DNA from 2 places in the Priestia aryabhattai genome. Region 1 is predicted to be linked to the other one. Evidence: a T-box and tRNA genes for the amino acid it is inferred to sense, from the RefSeq annotation. Region 1 holds a T-box; the other holds one or more tRNA genes.
The links. A T-box is a leader RNA that pairs with one kind of tRNA and senses whether it is charged. The one in region 1 lies ahead of ileS (isoleucine--tRNA ligase), so its partner is inferred to be a tRNA-Ile.

Region 1 (7,619 bases):
CACTTTTACAAGCAGCACCGTAAACCAGTACGCCACTAACGTTATTCCTATATCAATAAGAAAAATATAAAACAAGCTCATTCCTTTTCCTGAATCAATAAATCCTAAATAATGTTCAAGGGGGCCAGTCCAAATGAAAAAACAGCGCTCAAAAGAATTGTATAAAGATAGAAATTTTTTTGATGATTCGTGCAATATTGATAAAGCAGAAGAAACCCTACCGGCAAAATAGAAGCGGTAATATTCGTTGCGTTTGGAAGCAAAGGCGTTAAGAAAAACGTGTGCGTTAAATGACCGCTTCGTCCAAGTGCAATATCAATATATGCCCAAAGCATATGTACTGTGTAACCGAAGAAAAACACCTCAAAAGGCCGCGTTCGGTCTACGGTAAAATACAACAACACAAGAGGAAGAACGAGCGAAGCAAGCACTACCCAAAACTGCCAGTTTTCAAAATCCGAATACTGATGCCAATACGACGATAATAAATTCTGCAGCTTATCGCTTTGTTCATGTATGTTTCCCCAGTATCGTTCATAACTCACTGAAGTAACCTCCTATATAGAGTCTCTGCTTATGTATGTACTAATAAGCTCCATTTTATACAGAAGAACATGGGAAGCGGCCATTTATTGCTTGCGATCACCTAAATAGGTCACCGGGAGTTCACGTTCAATGACTTTGTTCGTTTTTCGATTAACAGCATACGCTTTTGCTGTAGGTCTTGAGCTAACCGATGCTGATAGCTCTTCATCTTTAAAATGCAGCGCGACTCCGTCATCTACAGCATAGCCTCCTGCCATTTTTCCGCTTTTAATCAATTCATAGTAACAAAGTCTTCGATCGCTTTCTCCGTCGTAGTGAGGACAGTTACTACCAGTTAAAAATCCTAAACCGTCTATCTTAGACAGTGTGTCGTTCATGGAATCAGTGATGCCTTCTTCAAACCAGCAAATTGAACCTGCGCTTATTCCTGCCAAGCTAATTCCTTTTTCATAAGCCTCTTTTAAAATCGTATCAAGTCCCCACTCTTTCCATAAAAGAAGCATACTCCTTTTATTACCGCCGCCTACATATAAAATATCCTGCTGCAGCACATATGCTTTTAAATCCATAAAGTTTTGAGAAAACAGCGATAAATGAGACGGTTTGCATATTAACTTCTCAAACGCTTCATAAAACCTTTCTATATAATTATCCGCATCTCCGCTTGTTGTAGGGATAAAGCAGATTTTCGGCATATCTGTATGAGCTTGTGAAAGTATGTATTGATCTAGCAGCGGGTTATCCGGCTCCATTGAAAAGCCTCCGCCGCCCATGGCTATAATTTGTCTCATCCTACGCCGTCCTTTCAAAAAGGTAATAGATAAAACTATCTCCGATAGATGATTTTCCGTATAATGGAAGAGTGGCAAAAAGGTGGTGTAAAGCTTTTGAAAGTAGTACGAACCCTTATACTAATACTAGGCATTTTTATTATCTTATTTTGCATCTTCGGCTATATCGATTATAACGGTCAAAAAATGGAGCTAGGAGCCAAACAAGAAAAAAACATTCCTTCTTCCATTAACACTGATGGAGGAACTATTACACTATCTGCTGTAAGTAAGAAATACGATAAAACGCAGTTTGGCTTTTTTGTTATTCAAAATAACTCGACGCATACCTTAACAATTCCTTACGAAAATACAGCGGATCACTTAAAAGACGGAAAGTGGTACAAAGTTGTGCTAAACGGGCTAGAGTTTCCTGATAAAACTATCACGCTGAAGCCAGGGAAATCATTCAAACAAGATATCGCAACTCCTAACTACAAGGTAGGAAAATACCGCTTTGTTCAGCACTTTAAAGACGAAAACGGCAAAGAGTATGTATTAGCTGCTCCATTTGAAATTGTCTGGCCGAGCCTTAAAAATGTTCTCGGGCAGTTTGATTAAAGGCTAAAAAAGCACTTACCCGTCATTAGGTAAGTGCTTTTTATCAGTTCTGATTTAAGACACGAAGCGTAACTTGCTTTGTTCCAACTTTCACCGTTTCTCCGTTTTCGATATCTTCTGTAACACGAAGACTGTGCAACAGAAGATTTTCTTGAAGCAACGTTTCAAACGTCTCGACGGCTTTCTGAACTTCTTCGTCTCCGCTAAGTTCCAAATCAATACGTAAATTCACGGGTAAATCCAACTTTTTGCGATAATCTTGAACCGCTCGAATTACTTCACGAGCGACGCCTTCCTGCACGAGTTCTTCGGTTAACGCAGTATCTAACACGGCGGTATACGTACCGTTCGATGCAACTGCAAAACCTTCTTTTGGTACTTTTTCAACGAGCACGTCAGCCGTTTCAAGCGTTAGGTTTTCTCCTGAAGCAAGTGTAACACTCAGCTTGCCTTGCCCAACAAACTCTTTTCCTTTATCTTCTGAAAGGTTTTTCAACGCTTGATTTACCTCATTCACTTGTTTTCCAAACTTCGGTCCAGCCTGTTTAAAGTCCAGTTTTAATACATACGAAACAAGTTTGTCGTCGTCTTGCTCCACGTTAAAGTTCTTTACATTAAGCTCATCTTTGATTACATCACGATACGCATTCCAATCCACGTTTCCTTCTGTTACAACAAGTGAAAGACTTTGCAGAGGCTGCTTTACTTTTAACGAATGCGTATTTCGAATGTTCCGGCCTAGTTCAACTACTTGAAGCACCGCTGCCATTTCTTTTTCCAGCTTTTCGTTCACTTTCGTTTGATCATACGCAGGATAGTCTGCTAAATGAACGCTTTTTCCTGTCAGATTTTCATGAACATCATCCGCAACAAACGGCGTAAACGGCGCTAACAGCTGACTGAGCGTGACTAATACTTCGTGAAGCGTATCGTAAGCCGCTGCTTTTTCTCCGTCCATTCCTTCTGACCAAAAACGGTCGCGGGAACGGCGTACATACCAGTTGCTTAGCTCTTCAATGAAGAACGCGATTTCACGCGCCGCACTTGTAAACCCGTAATCTTCAAGATGTGCCGTTACGCGCTTAACCGTGCTGTGCAAACGTGAAAGAATCCATTCATCCAATTTTGTTTTTTTCAATTCGTACGTTTGCTCCGGATCATAGCCGTCAAGCTTGGCGTATAATACGTAAAAGCCGTACACGTTCACTAGTGTATCAATGACTTTTGATTTCGCTTCTTGCACCACGCGCTCTGAAAATTTCTTCGGGTTCCAAGGCGCACTGTCTGCTAAAAGCGCCCATCTAAGCGCATCGGCACCAAATGTATGAATAAGATCAACAGGATCCAGCGCATTCCCTTTACTTTTAGACATCTTTTGACCGTTTTCATCTAACACGTGGCCAAGAGACAGAACGCGCTTATAAGGTGCTTTTCCTGTAAACAGCGTCGAAACCGCCATCAAGCTGTAAAACCAGCCCCGCGTTTGATCAATTCCTTCTGCAATTACGTCTGCCGGAAACTGCTTTTGAAACAATTCGTTGTTTTCAAACGGATAGTGATACTGCGCAAACGGCATCGAGCCGCTGTCAAACCAAACGTCAATTACTTCCGGCGTGCGCTTCATCTCTCCGCTGCAGGCCGGACATGTTAATTGCACGTCATCTACATAAGGCTTATGCAGTTCAATGCTGTCATCAACTGAATGAGACGCATGTTTCTGAAGCTCATTGATGCTTTTTGGCGCTACTTGATGCTGACATTCCCCGCATTCCCATACGTTCAGCGGCGTTCCCCAGTAGCGCTTTCTGCTGATATTCCAGTCCACCATATTTTCTAAAAAGTTGCCAAAGCGGCCGTGCTTGATATGCTCGGGGTACCACGTCACGCTTTCGTTGTTTTTCAAAAACTGTTCCTTTAACGCCGTCGTTTGAATAAACCAGCTTTCATTTGCGTAATAAAGAAGCGGCGAGTCGCATCTCCAGCAAAACGGATAGCTGTGCTCATGCTTTTCTTTATGATACAGCACGTCTTGATTTGCTAAGTAACGCACGATATCAACGTCGCAGTCCTTCACAAAACGTCCTTGAAACGGCGGCACTTCAGCCGTGTACTGTCCTTTTTCATCCACTACGTTCACAAACGAAAAACCGTTTTCTTTTACCACTCTGTAATCATCTTCGCCATAAGCAGGTGCTAAATGAACAACACCCGTCCCGCTTTGGTCCGTTACATAATCAGCCGTTACCACTTCATGCCCTTTTTCCACTTTCACAAAATTAAACGGCGGCTCATACGACATCCCTTTTAACTCATTTCCTTTATGATGAGATAAAACGGTATACTCTCCTTTTAACACTTTGTCTGCGAGCGCTTCTGCAACAATATACACGCTGGCGCCTTGCTCGGCGCGGACATAGTTCATTTCTTCGTGCACGGCAAGCGCCACGTTTGACGGAAGCGTCCAAGGCGTCGTTGTCCAGCCTAAAAAATACTCATTATCGCGGTTTTTCACTTTAAATTTCACCGTTACGGTTAAATCTTTTACATCTTTATATCCTTGAGCCACTTCATGCGAACTCAATGACGTTTGACAGCTCGGGCAGTACGGTGATACGCGGTGGCCCTTATAAAGAAGTCCTTTATCATGCATCGTGCCAAGCACGTTCCATACGCTTTCAATGTATGAATTCTCCAAGGTGATGTAAGGGTCTTCCATATCAACCCAATAGCCAAGCTGCTCCGTGAACGCGCGCCACTGCTTTTCATACACAAATACGCTTTCCTTACACTTGTTGATAAAAGCTTCTACGCCGTATTTTTCAATGTCATGCTTCCCTGAAATTCCGAGCTGCTTCTCGACACCGAGTTCAACCGGCAGTCCGTGCGTATCCCAGCCTGCTTTTCGGATCACTTGATGCCCTGTCATCGTCTTATAACGAGCCACGACGTCTTTAATTGTCCGGCCCAACGCGTGCCCGACGTGAGGCAAACCGTTTGCTGTTGGAGGCCCTTCATAAAATACAAACGAAGGCTGCCCTTCTCGGTTTTGAACCGACTGCTGAAACACATTTCCCTTTTGCCACTGCTGTTGGATACGCTGTTCTCGCTCTTGCGAAGGCTCCCTTACATTCACTTCTTTCATGTGATACCACTCCTTTTAAAGTTAAAAGCACACAAAGAAACCCGTCCCTATGACTAGGGACGGGTTTCAACCGCGGTACCACCCTGGCTTCTATTGATCCGTTCATCAATAGCACTCAGCAACGTACAATCATACGCGTTCTTTTTAACGGTAGACTACCGTTCAAACTTACTTATAAGTTCAGTTTGACTTCTCAGAGAGGATATTCCCCTGCAGCTTGAACACCGGCTTTCAGCCATCACCGGCTCTCTGTGGAACAAACTTGCAGCGTACTGGTTCTCTTCAACGAATTTGTGTGCTTTTATTAGTAGCTATTGTATGCGTTTTGGAAAGGAATGTCAATGTTTTGAAATACTTATTGGAATTAAAAGCTTTAGATACAGGTTATTTTGTTTCTGCATTTAACATTTGATCGATTTTATTACGCACTGTTATCCCGTTCTTATCTTTCCATTCAGAAGTTCCACTACTTCTTCGCTGTGTCACAAACACTGCCGCAGCTGATATAGAAGAAAAAATTTGATCTTGTACCAGTACGTATCTATCATCTTTTATTTCTAGTACACCATTTGCTAGGAAAGTATTAATATAGTCTTGTTGCCTTTTAAGTTTAGCTCCTTCTAGCTGCTGTTCGCTTGCAAGCAAAGCTCCTTTATAGACAAGAAATCCATCGCTAACATATTTCCCGCTCGCATACGCATCGCGGCGTTTACAATATAGAACGTCCTCTACCACTACTGATTTTGTATCTTTTAACAGATGTGTCTCAACTTGAACAATTTTTTCTATCGGTTGCTCTGTTTCAATCTTTGGTACTTCACCAGACTGTACAACTTCACTTTCATATTCTATTCCACTTGAAGCATACCCAAAAATTGAAAAGCCTACCCCACCAAGTAAAACCTTAATAACATTAAAGATATCTGTCAGGTCGTCTCGCCTAAATTCACGCACAAACGGTTTTGTCGGAACGGTTTGATTAATATCATATGTACCAGAGCTCATGGCTGCTAGATAAGAAATATGCTCTAAGTATTTTACATCAACTTTATCTAATTGATCTTGAGAAGCATTAGACACAATTAACACGGCCACATCCCAAAAGCTTTTACCTGTTGATGGACTAGCATGCTGCTTTAAACGCTCATATCCTACTTCTGCCTCTCCAATATATGCTTTTTTATCTTCTCCAAATAAAAAATAAATGCCGGGCTTTTCTACTTCACTTTCACCCTTTAAATCTTTCAAACTATTTCTAGGAATGAATACAGCCTGTATCGTTGTATTCGGTACTTCCGATACTTTAATCCCATTTGGATCGTCATCGTAAAACCAAGTCTGTATTCGTTTCGCACCGCTTTTTCGTAACATCTTTCTTCCTCCGTTTATATCTTCTTTACCGTATTTTAAATGGCACCACAATATGTAAATTACTTCCTAAGTATAAACATAGCTATCTATCATTCACAAAAATTAATTTATATCATTTGCTTGATATCTATCAGGACCTCTAAATACCTCTCTAACATGCCATCCAAGAAGATCTTCACTCGGCTGATACGCCGGGTGAATAGGGTCTCTAAGCTTTTGTCCGTGAAATTTCATAAGCCACTCTTCAAATCCATTTGTCCCGTGTGCTTGAGTCGCCACTAACAGCTCATTCTGATCTGAAAAGAAATTTGCTCGATTTTTCCTTTTAATTTCCTCCTAAAGCTTTTCTCTTGGCGTTTTCTAATAATTAACAGAATAACTTTTTGAAGTGCTCATCTTGTTTATACCATAGGTTTTAAAGTTTCAGACATCCCTATACATTTGAACATAATAAAAAACCTTGAAATCTATAGAGCCAATCAAGGTTAAATAACTTAACAACCATATAGATTAATTTTAAAAGTCTTCGTCCCAATTTTCTTTGGCATCAAGAAGTCTATTTGTTAAAAACTCATAAAAGTTATCTGCTCTTTTTCCACTATATCCATCAATTCTGTCCCACGACACAACTACACATTCAGCGTCAATTAGGTTTTCAGTATCTAAACAATATACAAACTCTTCACAGTTTTCAACAACTACGTATTGAGTTGGCAATCCAATGTTCCGAAATCTTTCAGTGTTTGTTATTACAGATGGAGTCGCGGATTTTCCACAGCCAAGTATATCTACTCCAAACAGCCCTCCAGAACCATAATTTTCAAGAAACCAGATATAACTATCCGAAAATTTCACTTTAAGTGCTTTTTCAACTTCTTTAATAATTTCGTCTGAGACTCCTCCAGTAAAATCATTAATCTCAGAATTGAATTGAATAAATTCACTCATTTCTTTTTGGTTCAAATTATTTCTCTCCTCATTAAAATCCTCTACAATAAGTTCGCTATAACTTACTTTTGAGACCTCTATATAGTGCAGTAGATTATCCAATAAAGTGTATTATATTCTTAAACATATTTATCAATGTATCATGAAACGCTGATCAAAATCTACACTTAACCCAACTAGTGTTTCTTACGGTAACAGCCTCAGCACTTTCGCATTTAATA
Region 2 (7,619 bases), on a different contig from region 1:
AAATTGTTTTAGTTTTTAACAGCTTTTTCCCAATCAGTTGCAAATTTTTCAATTCCTTGTTCAGTTAAAGGATGTTTTACTAATTGCTCAATAACAGAGTAAGGAATTGTTGCAATATGAGCACCTGCCATTGCTACACGAGTTACATGATCTGGATGCCTTACAGATGCAGCAATGATTTGAGAATCGATATTTTGAACACGGAATAGTTCTGCAATTCTGGATACTAAGTGTACACCATCCTCAGAGATATCATCTAATCGCCCTAAAAAAGGAGAAACGTAGGTTGCACCAGCACGAGCAGCTAAGAGAGCTTGATTCACTGTGAAAATAAGTGTTACATTTGTTTTTACACCTTTTTTAGAAAGATAACGAGTGGCTTCTAATCCAGCTAATGTCATAGGAAGTTTAATCGTAATATTTTTATCGCCATCATTAATTTTAATTAATTCTTCAGCTTGAGCAATCATATCTTCAGCTGTAATTGCATCAGGTGTTACCTCTGCTGAAACAGATTCAACTTCTGGCACCATTTGAAGAATTTCTTCAATACGATCTTCAAATCTTACGCCTTCTTTTGCTACTAGAGATGGATTGGTTGTAACACCAGATAAAACTCCCACTTTGTATGCTTTCTTAATGTCTTCAAGGTTTGCAGTATCAATAAAAAATTTCATGATTTCTTTCCTCCAATAGTTTGAAAATCAAAATGTATTTTTTCTTTACAATAGAGTTATATGTATGAAATCTATACTTTCCCAAGCTTCAAGATAGCTGACGAGCCTCTTTTATTCTATCTAAAATTACCACGATTATAAAGTAAAACGCTTTCTGTAAATGGATTCTTTTTCTTAATTTTAGGTTTTATTTTATGAGATAGATTATAGAAATACTTTATACAGTAATAGAAGCCTTATATTAACTAACAGAATTATCTTGACTACAAGATAAGTAAAACAAGCTATCTAATTCTAGATAGCTTGTTTCTGTTGTTTTTTATAATTTCTCTGCGGTAATAAAAATAAGAAAAGACCTATTAAGATAACGAAGATACCAATGTACATATCCTCATTCATTTGTATCAGATCCCGAAGCAGGGATTAAACGTTTTACGCCGAATTTTCATAATTAGAGAAGGTATGATTTAATAGAGCTATCCTAGATAATAATAAAAATAAGGTAACTTTAGTTCCTACAAGGGACTAAAGAGAGGAAGGAATTAAGATCAAACGATGAAATGTATTTCAATTGATTTAGATGGTACGTTATTAAACTCTCAACATGAAATATCTGAGGAAAATGTAAAAACCTTAAAAGAATTGCACGAGCAAGGACATAGCATTATTTTGAATACAGGCCGAGCCTATGCAGACGTAATTAAACTGAAGGCGGTACAAAATATGGAAGTTCCTATTTTTTGTATCAATGGTTCTGTTTTATACTCGAAAACAAGAGAGTTGCTGTATGAGGCAACTATATCTGTTTCTACATATAAAAAAATATTTTCCATTCTAAATGAAATTGGTGTAGGGATTCTTGTATACACTAATTATGGTGGCTTTCCTTCAACTTTGCCTCCATTACATAATAAAAGTAAGGAAGAGCTCGCTACTCTTTTTCAAGAATATAATTACGATGAACTTCTAAACAAAGACAACCTTAAAATCTATAAACTAATTGCTTTGGTACAGTACGAGCAATTAGAAAAAATTGAAGAAGTAAAAAGGGCATTAGCTAATCAATTTGATATTTCGATGGCTTCTTCTTTTCCTAATAATGTAGAAATCACTTCAAGCGAAGCTCATAAAGGAAAGGCTATATTGCGTTACCAACAGATGATGAATCTGAATTTTGAAGAGATTTTTGCTTTCGGAGATGGAGGCAACGATCTTGCCCAATTCGAAGTAGCAACTACTTCAGTTGCTATGGGAAATGCTCCTCTAGACATTCAACAAAAAGCTGATTTAATAACCAAAACAAATGATGAAGATGGATTTGCTTATGCAGTACGCTATCTTTTAAAACTAACAAAAACACAAGATGTCATATCCGTGATATAACACTAAATTATGCCCGTTGTATTGAAAAACCCGTACCTTTGCACATTCTATAAAAATTCAGTTAAGCCACTCTAAAAGAGTGGCTTTTTTAGAAAGTTTTTAACCTTTAATTTATTAACTGTAGTTAATAAAACTCAATTGGAAAATATCACTTATTTTGCTAGCATGTTCAACAAAATGAAAAGGAATAAGGGCGTTACTTCCTTGTAATAGCCTTATCACTGTATCTGTACTCTTCGTTTGTCACGTAAAATATTATTGCCTCTAAACGTCTAAATAGATGTACCTTTTGGGACTATCTATATTGGACAATTTCAATCATAAATTAACTATACACAGTTAAGGGGATTCTGGTGCAAAAGTGTTGAAATGTTGTTACTGAGAGGCTACCAGAAAAAAATATCCTTTATTTCGCAGTTAAATGTCCATATATTGCAATTCTGAGCGTTTCTCATAATACTGTTTTTAGTGAAGGAGTTGGGGGGATTGAAAAAAATCATATACTGGATTATTTTTATTTTTTTGATTGTAGCTTATGTGACTGACATAGAAAACATTGACTTAAAGGATTTATTCTCTTCATCACAAGAAAGTACTACTTCCTATGATAAGTAAAGTGATCTATTTTCCGACTGATAAATATTCTATAATTATTTGTGATAAATAAAGGAACTCGCCAAAGTAGTAGCAGGTTTAAGCCTGTTGCTACATAAATGTTTCATAGCTAGAGAAATATTTATATAGATGGTTTATATCTTAATTGAGCAAACTACCTAAGATGAATGAATTACCACCTTATGAGTAGTGATATGTAAAACCGAAAAAACCACTAGGATGGATTCTAGTGGTTTTACTTTTTAAAAATCGTTATATTCTTCTAAGTCGTCATCGTCTAATGAGCCAGATATATTTTCTAAATCTGCAATCTTTCCTTCTTTTAGTTGTAGAACCTTTGAAGAAGGCTCTTCTTCTTTGAAGGAATCGTTTCCTACAAAACCTGTTGTTTTTGCTAATGTTTTTAAATCAGCTAATTCATTCTTTATATGTTCAAGCATTTCGTAGGTTTTTTTGTCTTCAATTGCTTTTCTTTCGGTAGATGAATCATCTAGATCACGTAGAATTAAGGAGGAAATATAATCCCCTAACTTACGCGATTTAGCATATTTAGCTAGTTTATTATAAACTTCATCACTCAATTGATTTGTCTTAATGGTAAACGCATTTTGACGATCTGACATCCCTATCACCTACGTTGTTAGGATTTAACGGCTTTCTTCTCTGCTGCTTGCTTCTTTTGAATGTAACCAATACTACGAATCTCTAAGCCAAATAAATTTAAATGGCGGCTATCTTGGGGAACCTTATGATACTTCTCCGTACGTTCTTCTCCAATTTTTTCACGCATACTATTCATGATAGCTACTTCTAAAGTAGGAGCTACTCCACCGCAGTATACATACTTACGTAGTTTATTCGCTGGTGGTGGTGCGACATCATTTAATTTAGCCAATAAGATTTCCACATATTCTCGTAGTGAAGATTTGATTGTACTTGTTAAATCAATAGATTCACCTGTATTCTCGTTTTTTAATACAAACTTTTGCTTGCTGTAGTTATCGAGAATAAATTGATCAAAGGCACGTAAGTCTGTAAATAATTCTAGAAATTTCTCTTTGCGCAATTTATCAATATGAGCTAAATAAGGAATACCCTCAATGCTTTGGAACGATTCACGACTATTAGCAGCTTTCAACCCTTCGGGTAGAATAACCACATCAATGGAACCACCGCCTATGTCCACCATGACTGTTTCACATTCAACATACTCATTCGCATCTTCACGATCTTGAAGCGTTAAGTCTTTTTTTAACGCAAAACGTGCACTTTCTCCCTCTTTTAAGCAGGCACTTTCTTCTACTAATACCTTTAAAGTATTTTCAAAACCAGGTGTATGCACGGTAAACGTATGGTCACCTAAGAAGCGATTGGCCATGGCTTTTTGAGCTGCCCCAAATGTGCTCTCTTTCTTAAGTAGCCAGATTGGTAACATGGTAGAAAAATAGTCAATTTCAATTGTATTGTCTTTTTTATCTTTCGCATGCAACGCATGATAATACGCAATCGCAGCTAAAAAGGTGATGTATGGAATATGACTTGTAATTTTATTATGTAATTTATTAATGTGATTATTGGCAAGCAATTGACTAGCTGCAATTTCACCTACTAAGAAATAATGCTCTTTCTCTTCCCCCTCAATGGTTGTAGAAAGTAAAATGCGCTTCTTAAATTCTTCTGGAGCTGTAACAGCATCTGTAAAAAAGGAGTCTGCAGCTTCTTTTTGAAGTTCAACTACATTAGTTGGAAAATCAAATAGATATCCATCCATAATGTTCATATCAACAGAGTTACCGCAATCTTTATTAAAACGTGAAATTCTCATTTATAAACACCTCATTTTTTAAGTTGAACTTATATTCAACTTATTGTACTCGATATAGGATAAATATTCAATATGTGGGAGCAACTTAGTTATCTACAAAACCTTACATATATCAACAATTATGCAGATAAGTCCGTGCCTAGTATACGTTTTTTGTAATCGCTTTCATTAAGATGAATAATATGGTAAACTAATAGATGCATATTGGTTCTTAAAATCAACTTCCAACGAGTCCGTTACCCTTCGTGGTTACGGACTTTTTCATGTTTTTCATAAAATGTAAGTGCTTTATTTTCCAATATAGATTATAATAGAAATGCATTTGATTTCAGATGGTTATATACACCTATATCATCTTACTTCATTGAACCTATTCCTTTGTGTAGGAATAGGTTGCTTTCTTTTACTGGTCTACTGTAAAGGGAGCATACCAATGCTTAAAAGTTAGCCTGTAAAGCTTCAATCTTCTTCTTAAGTTTTTGGCTTTCTTCTTCTAATTCGATGATTCTATCTTGGAGTTCTTTATTTAATTGGAATTGTTCGTATGGATTCATATGTATTCCTCCTTTATTTTTACTTTCAACATAACCAGGTATCCCTTTAAAATAAAGTCCAGTGAGTATTAACCACGAACATAGTGACTGCCCCAAATGCGCTAGCAATAAAGCTAAACCCCCATACCATTCGCATCCAAACTACCAAAGATCCATATGTCTTTCTAAAGGCTACTTCTCGCATAAAGATGAGATAAAGTACTGTAAACCCATATACACCAAATACTACCCATTGAAAAGTTTCTTGAATTTGAGGGGCTACTAAGGCAACTGCTACTGAAGCTACGGTGAAAATGAGGTTAACAACCATAAAAAAGCTTACAAAACGCATCCACTTAAACCCTTTCTCATACAGTTTACCTGCATATTGGTCTTCTTGTTTTAATTCTTCCATCATTCATTGCCCCTAGTATTTAGTTTTTATCTATTATAGCATGGGATGTTAGTTTCATTTTTAGATTAGTAGTATTAGTAAGTTCAACATTAGAAAATCAGCTGCAATTATTTTAAAGTTTTCCTATTAAAACTCCATACCTTATTCCATTAAAATCAGTTAATTATCTACCATAAATAAAAGAGCAGTTTGCATATGCAAACTGCTCTTTTGATGACCCGTACGGGATTCGAACCCGTGTTACCGCCGTGAAAGGGCGGTGTCTTAACCGCTTGACCAACGGGCCAGTATGGCTCCACAGGTAGGACTCGAACCTACGACCGATCGGTTAACAGCCGATAGCTCTACCACTGAGCTACTGTGGAATATGGTGGGCCTAAGTGGACTCGAACCACCGACCTCACGCTTATCAGGCGTGCGCTCTAACCAGCTGAGCTATAGGCCCTTCATTTGGAGCGGGTGATGAGAATCGAACTCACGACATCAGCTTGGAAGGCTGAGGTTTTACCACTAAACTACACCCGCATTACTTAAGATGGGGCGACTGATGGGAATCGAACCCACGAATGCCGGAACCACAATCCGGTGCGTTAACCACTTCGCCACAATCGCCAGACGTATCTAAATTGGCAGGGGCAGTAGGAATTGAACCCACACTGACGGTTTTGGAGACCGTAGTTCTACCTTTAAACTATGCCCCTGCAGAAAGTGGTGGCTCGAGACGGAATCGAACCGCCGACACAAGGATTTTCAGTCCTTTGCTCTACCAACTGAGCTACCGAGCCTTTATGTAAATGGCGGTCCCGACGGGAATCGAACCCGCGATCTCCTGCGTGACAGGCAGGCGCTCTCCCAGCTGAGCTAAGGCCCCATGATACTTCTCTGGTCGGGAAGACAGGATTCGAACCTGCGACCCCTTGGTCCCAAACCAAGTGCTCTACCAAGCTGAGCTACTTCCCGTTTATGGCGCGCCCGAGAGGAGTCGAACCCCTAACCTTTTGATCCGTAGTCAAACGCTCTATCCAATTGAGCTACGGGCGCTTATTAAAATGGTGCCGAGGGCCGGACTTGAACCGGCACGGTAGTCACCTACCGCAGGATTTTAAGTCCTGTGTGTCTGCCAATTCCACCACCCCGGCAGGACTTTTATAGGTGGAGGCGGCAACCGGATTTGAACCGGTGATAAAGGTTTTGCAGACCTTGGCCTTACCACTTGGCTATGCCGCCAATATTGTATGGAGCGGAAGACGAGGTTCGAACTCGCGACCCCCACCTTGGCAAGGTGGTGTTCTACCACTGAACTACTTCCGCTTATATATTGAAGTTAAGATGCGGGTGAAGGGACTTGAACCCCCACGTCGTAAGACACTAGATCCTAAGTCTAGCGCGTCTGCCAATTCCGCCACACCCGCGTGTGAATATAAATGGTGAGCCATGAAGGACTCGAACCTTCGACCCTCTGATTAAAAGTCAGATGCTCTACCAACTGAGCTAATGGCTCTCTATGGCTGGGCTAGCTGGATTCGAACCAACGCATGACGGAATCAAAATCCGTTGCCTTACCGCTTGGCGATAGCCCAATAAAGAGATGGTGGAGGGGGGCAGATTCGAACTGCCGAACCCGAAGGAGCGGATTTACAGTCCGCCGCGTTTAGCCACTTCGCTACCCCTCCGATATAAGTGATGCCGGCAAGAGGACTTGAACCCCCAACCTACTGATTACAAGTCAGTTGCTCTACCAGTTGAGCTACACCGGCACGGTGGTGGAGGATGACGGGATCGAACCGCCGACCCCCTGCTTGTAAGGCAGGTGCTCTCCCAGCTGAGCTAATCCTCCAAAAAATCTATATAAGCGCCTTGATAAGCGTTATTTTCATTACTTATGATAGAATATTTCAAATAAAAAACCCCTATGCTCTTTTACAAGAGACTCATAAGGGGTCTTATTCATTGCCTGGCAACGTCCTACTCTCACAGGGACAAAGTCCCAACTACCATTGGCGCTAAAGAGCTTAACTTCCGTGTTCGGTATGGGAACGGGTGTGACCTCTTCGCTATCGCCACCAGACAAGAGATTGCTCTCTCAAAACTAGATAACAGTTCGCTGAGTAAAGCTTACGCTTTTAAAGTTTGGTTAAGTCCTCGATCGATTAGTATCAGTCAGCTACACA

Region 2: it encodes a tRNA-Ile, which carries the amino acid that the T-box ahead of ileS (isoleucine--tRNA ligase) is inferred to sense. The anticodon was not compared.

Annotation. Positions count from the first base shown of each region.
Region 1 covers NZ_JAMBOQ010000002.1:695,636-703,254, reverse strand. The annotation lists partial or broken gene M3225_RS10490 (hypothetical protein) at 1-545, opposite strand, end outside; gene M3225_RS10485 (Type 1 glutamine amidotransferase-like domain-containing protein) at 630-1,337, opposite strand; gene M3225_RS10480 (immunoglobulin-like domain-containing protein) at 1,434-1,937, shown strand; gene ileS (isoleucine--tRNA ligase) at 1,981-5,079, opposite strand; T-box leader at 5,132-5,374, opposite strand; gene M3225_RS10470 (GIY-YIG nuclease family protein) at 5,464-6,450, opposite strand; partial or broken gene M3225_RS10465 (phosphorothioated DNA-binding restriction endonuclease) at 6,553-6,753, opposite strand; gene M3225_RS10460 (SMI1/KNR4 family protein) at 6,967-7,413, opposite strand.
Region 2 covers NZ_JAMBOQ010000011.1:51,550-59,168, forward strand. The annotation lists gene fsa (fructose-6-phosphate aldolase) at 9-677, opposite strand; gene M3225_RS26065 (HAD family hydrolase) at 1,233-2,060, shown strand; gene M3225_RS26070 (hypothetical protein) at 2,918-3,298, opposite strand; gene M3225_RS26075 (ParM/StbA family protein) at 3,316-4,500, opposite strand; gene M3225_RS26080 (hypothetical protein) at 5,101-5,451, opposite strand; tRNA gene M3225_RS26085 (tRNA-Glu) at 5,663-5,734, opposite strand; tRNA gene M3225_RS26090 (tRNA-Asn) at 5,739-5,813, opposite strand; tRNA gene M3225_RS26095 (tRNA-Ile) at 5,817-5,893, opposite strand; tRNA gene M3225_RS26100 (tRNA-Gly) at 5,900-5,973, opposite strand; tRNA gene M3225_RS26105 (tRNA-His) at 5,985-6,060, opposite strand; tRNA gene M3225_RS26110 (tRNA-Trp) at 6,076-6,149, opposite strand; tRNA gene M3225_RS26115 (tRNA-Phe) at 6,158-6,233, opposite strand; tRNA gene M3225_RS26120 (tRNA-Asp) at 6,244-6,311, opposite strand; tRNA gene M3225_RS26125 (tRNA-Pro) at 6,332-6,408, opposite strand; tRNA gene M3225_RS26130 (tRNA-Arg) at 6,413-6,489, opposite strand; tRNA gene M3225_RS26135 (tRNA-Leu) at 6,499-6,587, opposite strand; tRNA gene M3225_RS26140 (tRNA-Cys) at 6,602-6,675, opposite strand; tRNA gene M3225_RS26145 (tRNA-Gly) at 6,685-6,759, opposite strand; tRNA gene M3225_RS26150 (tRNA-Leu) at 6,779-6,860, opposite strand; tRNA gene M3225_RS26155 (tRNA-Lys) at 6,874-6,949, opposite strand; tRNA gene M3225_RS26160 (tRNA-Gln) at 6,954-7,028, opposite strand; tRNA gene M3225_RS26165 (tRNA-Tyr) at 7,038-7,121, opposite strand; tRNA gene M3225_RS26170 (tRNA-Thr) at 7,133-7,205, opposite strand; tRNA gene M3225_RS26175 (tRNA-Val) at 7,210-7,285, opposite strand; rRNA gene rrf (5S ribosomal RNA) at 7,401-7,516, opposite strand; partial or broken rRNA gene M3225_RS26185 (23S ribosomal RNA) at 7,579-7,619, opposite strand, start outside.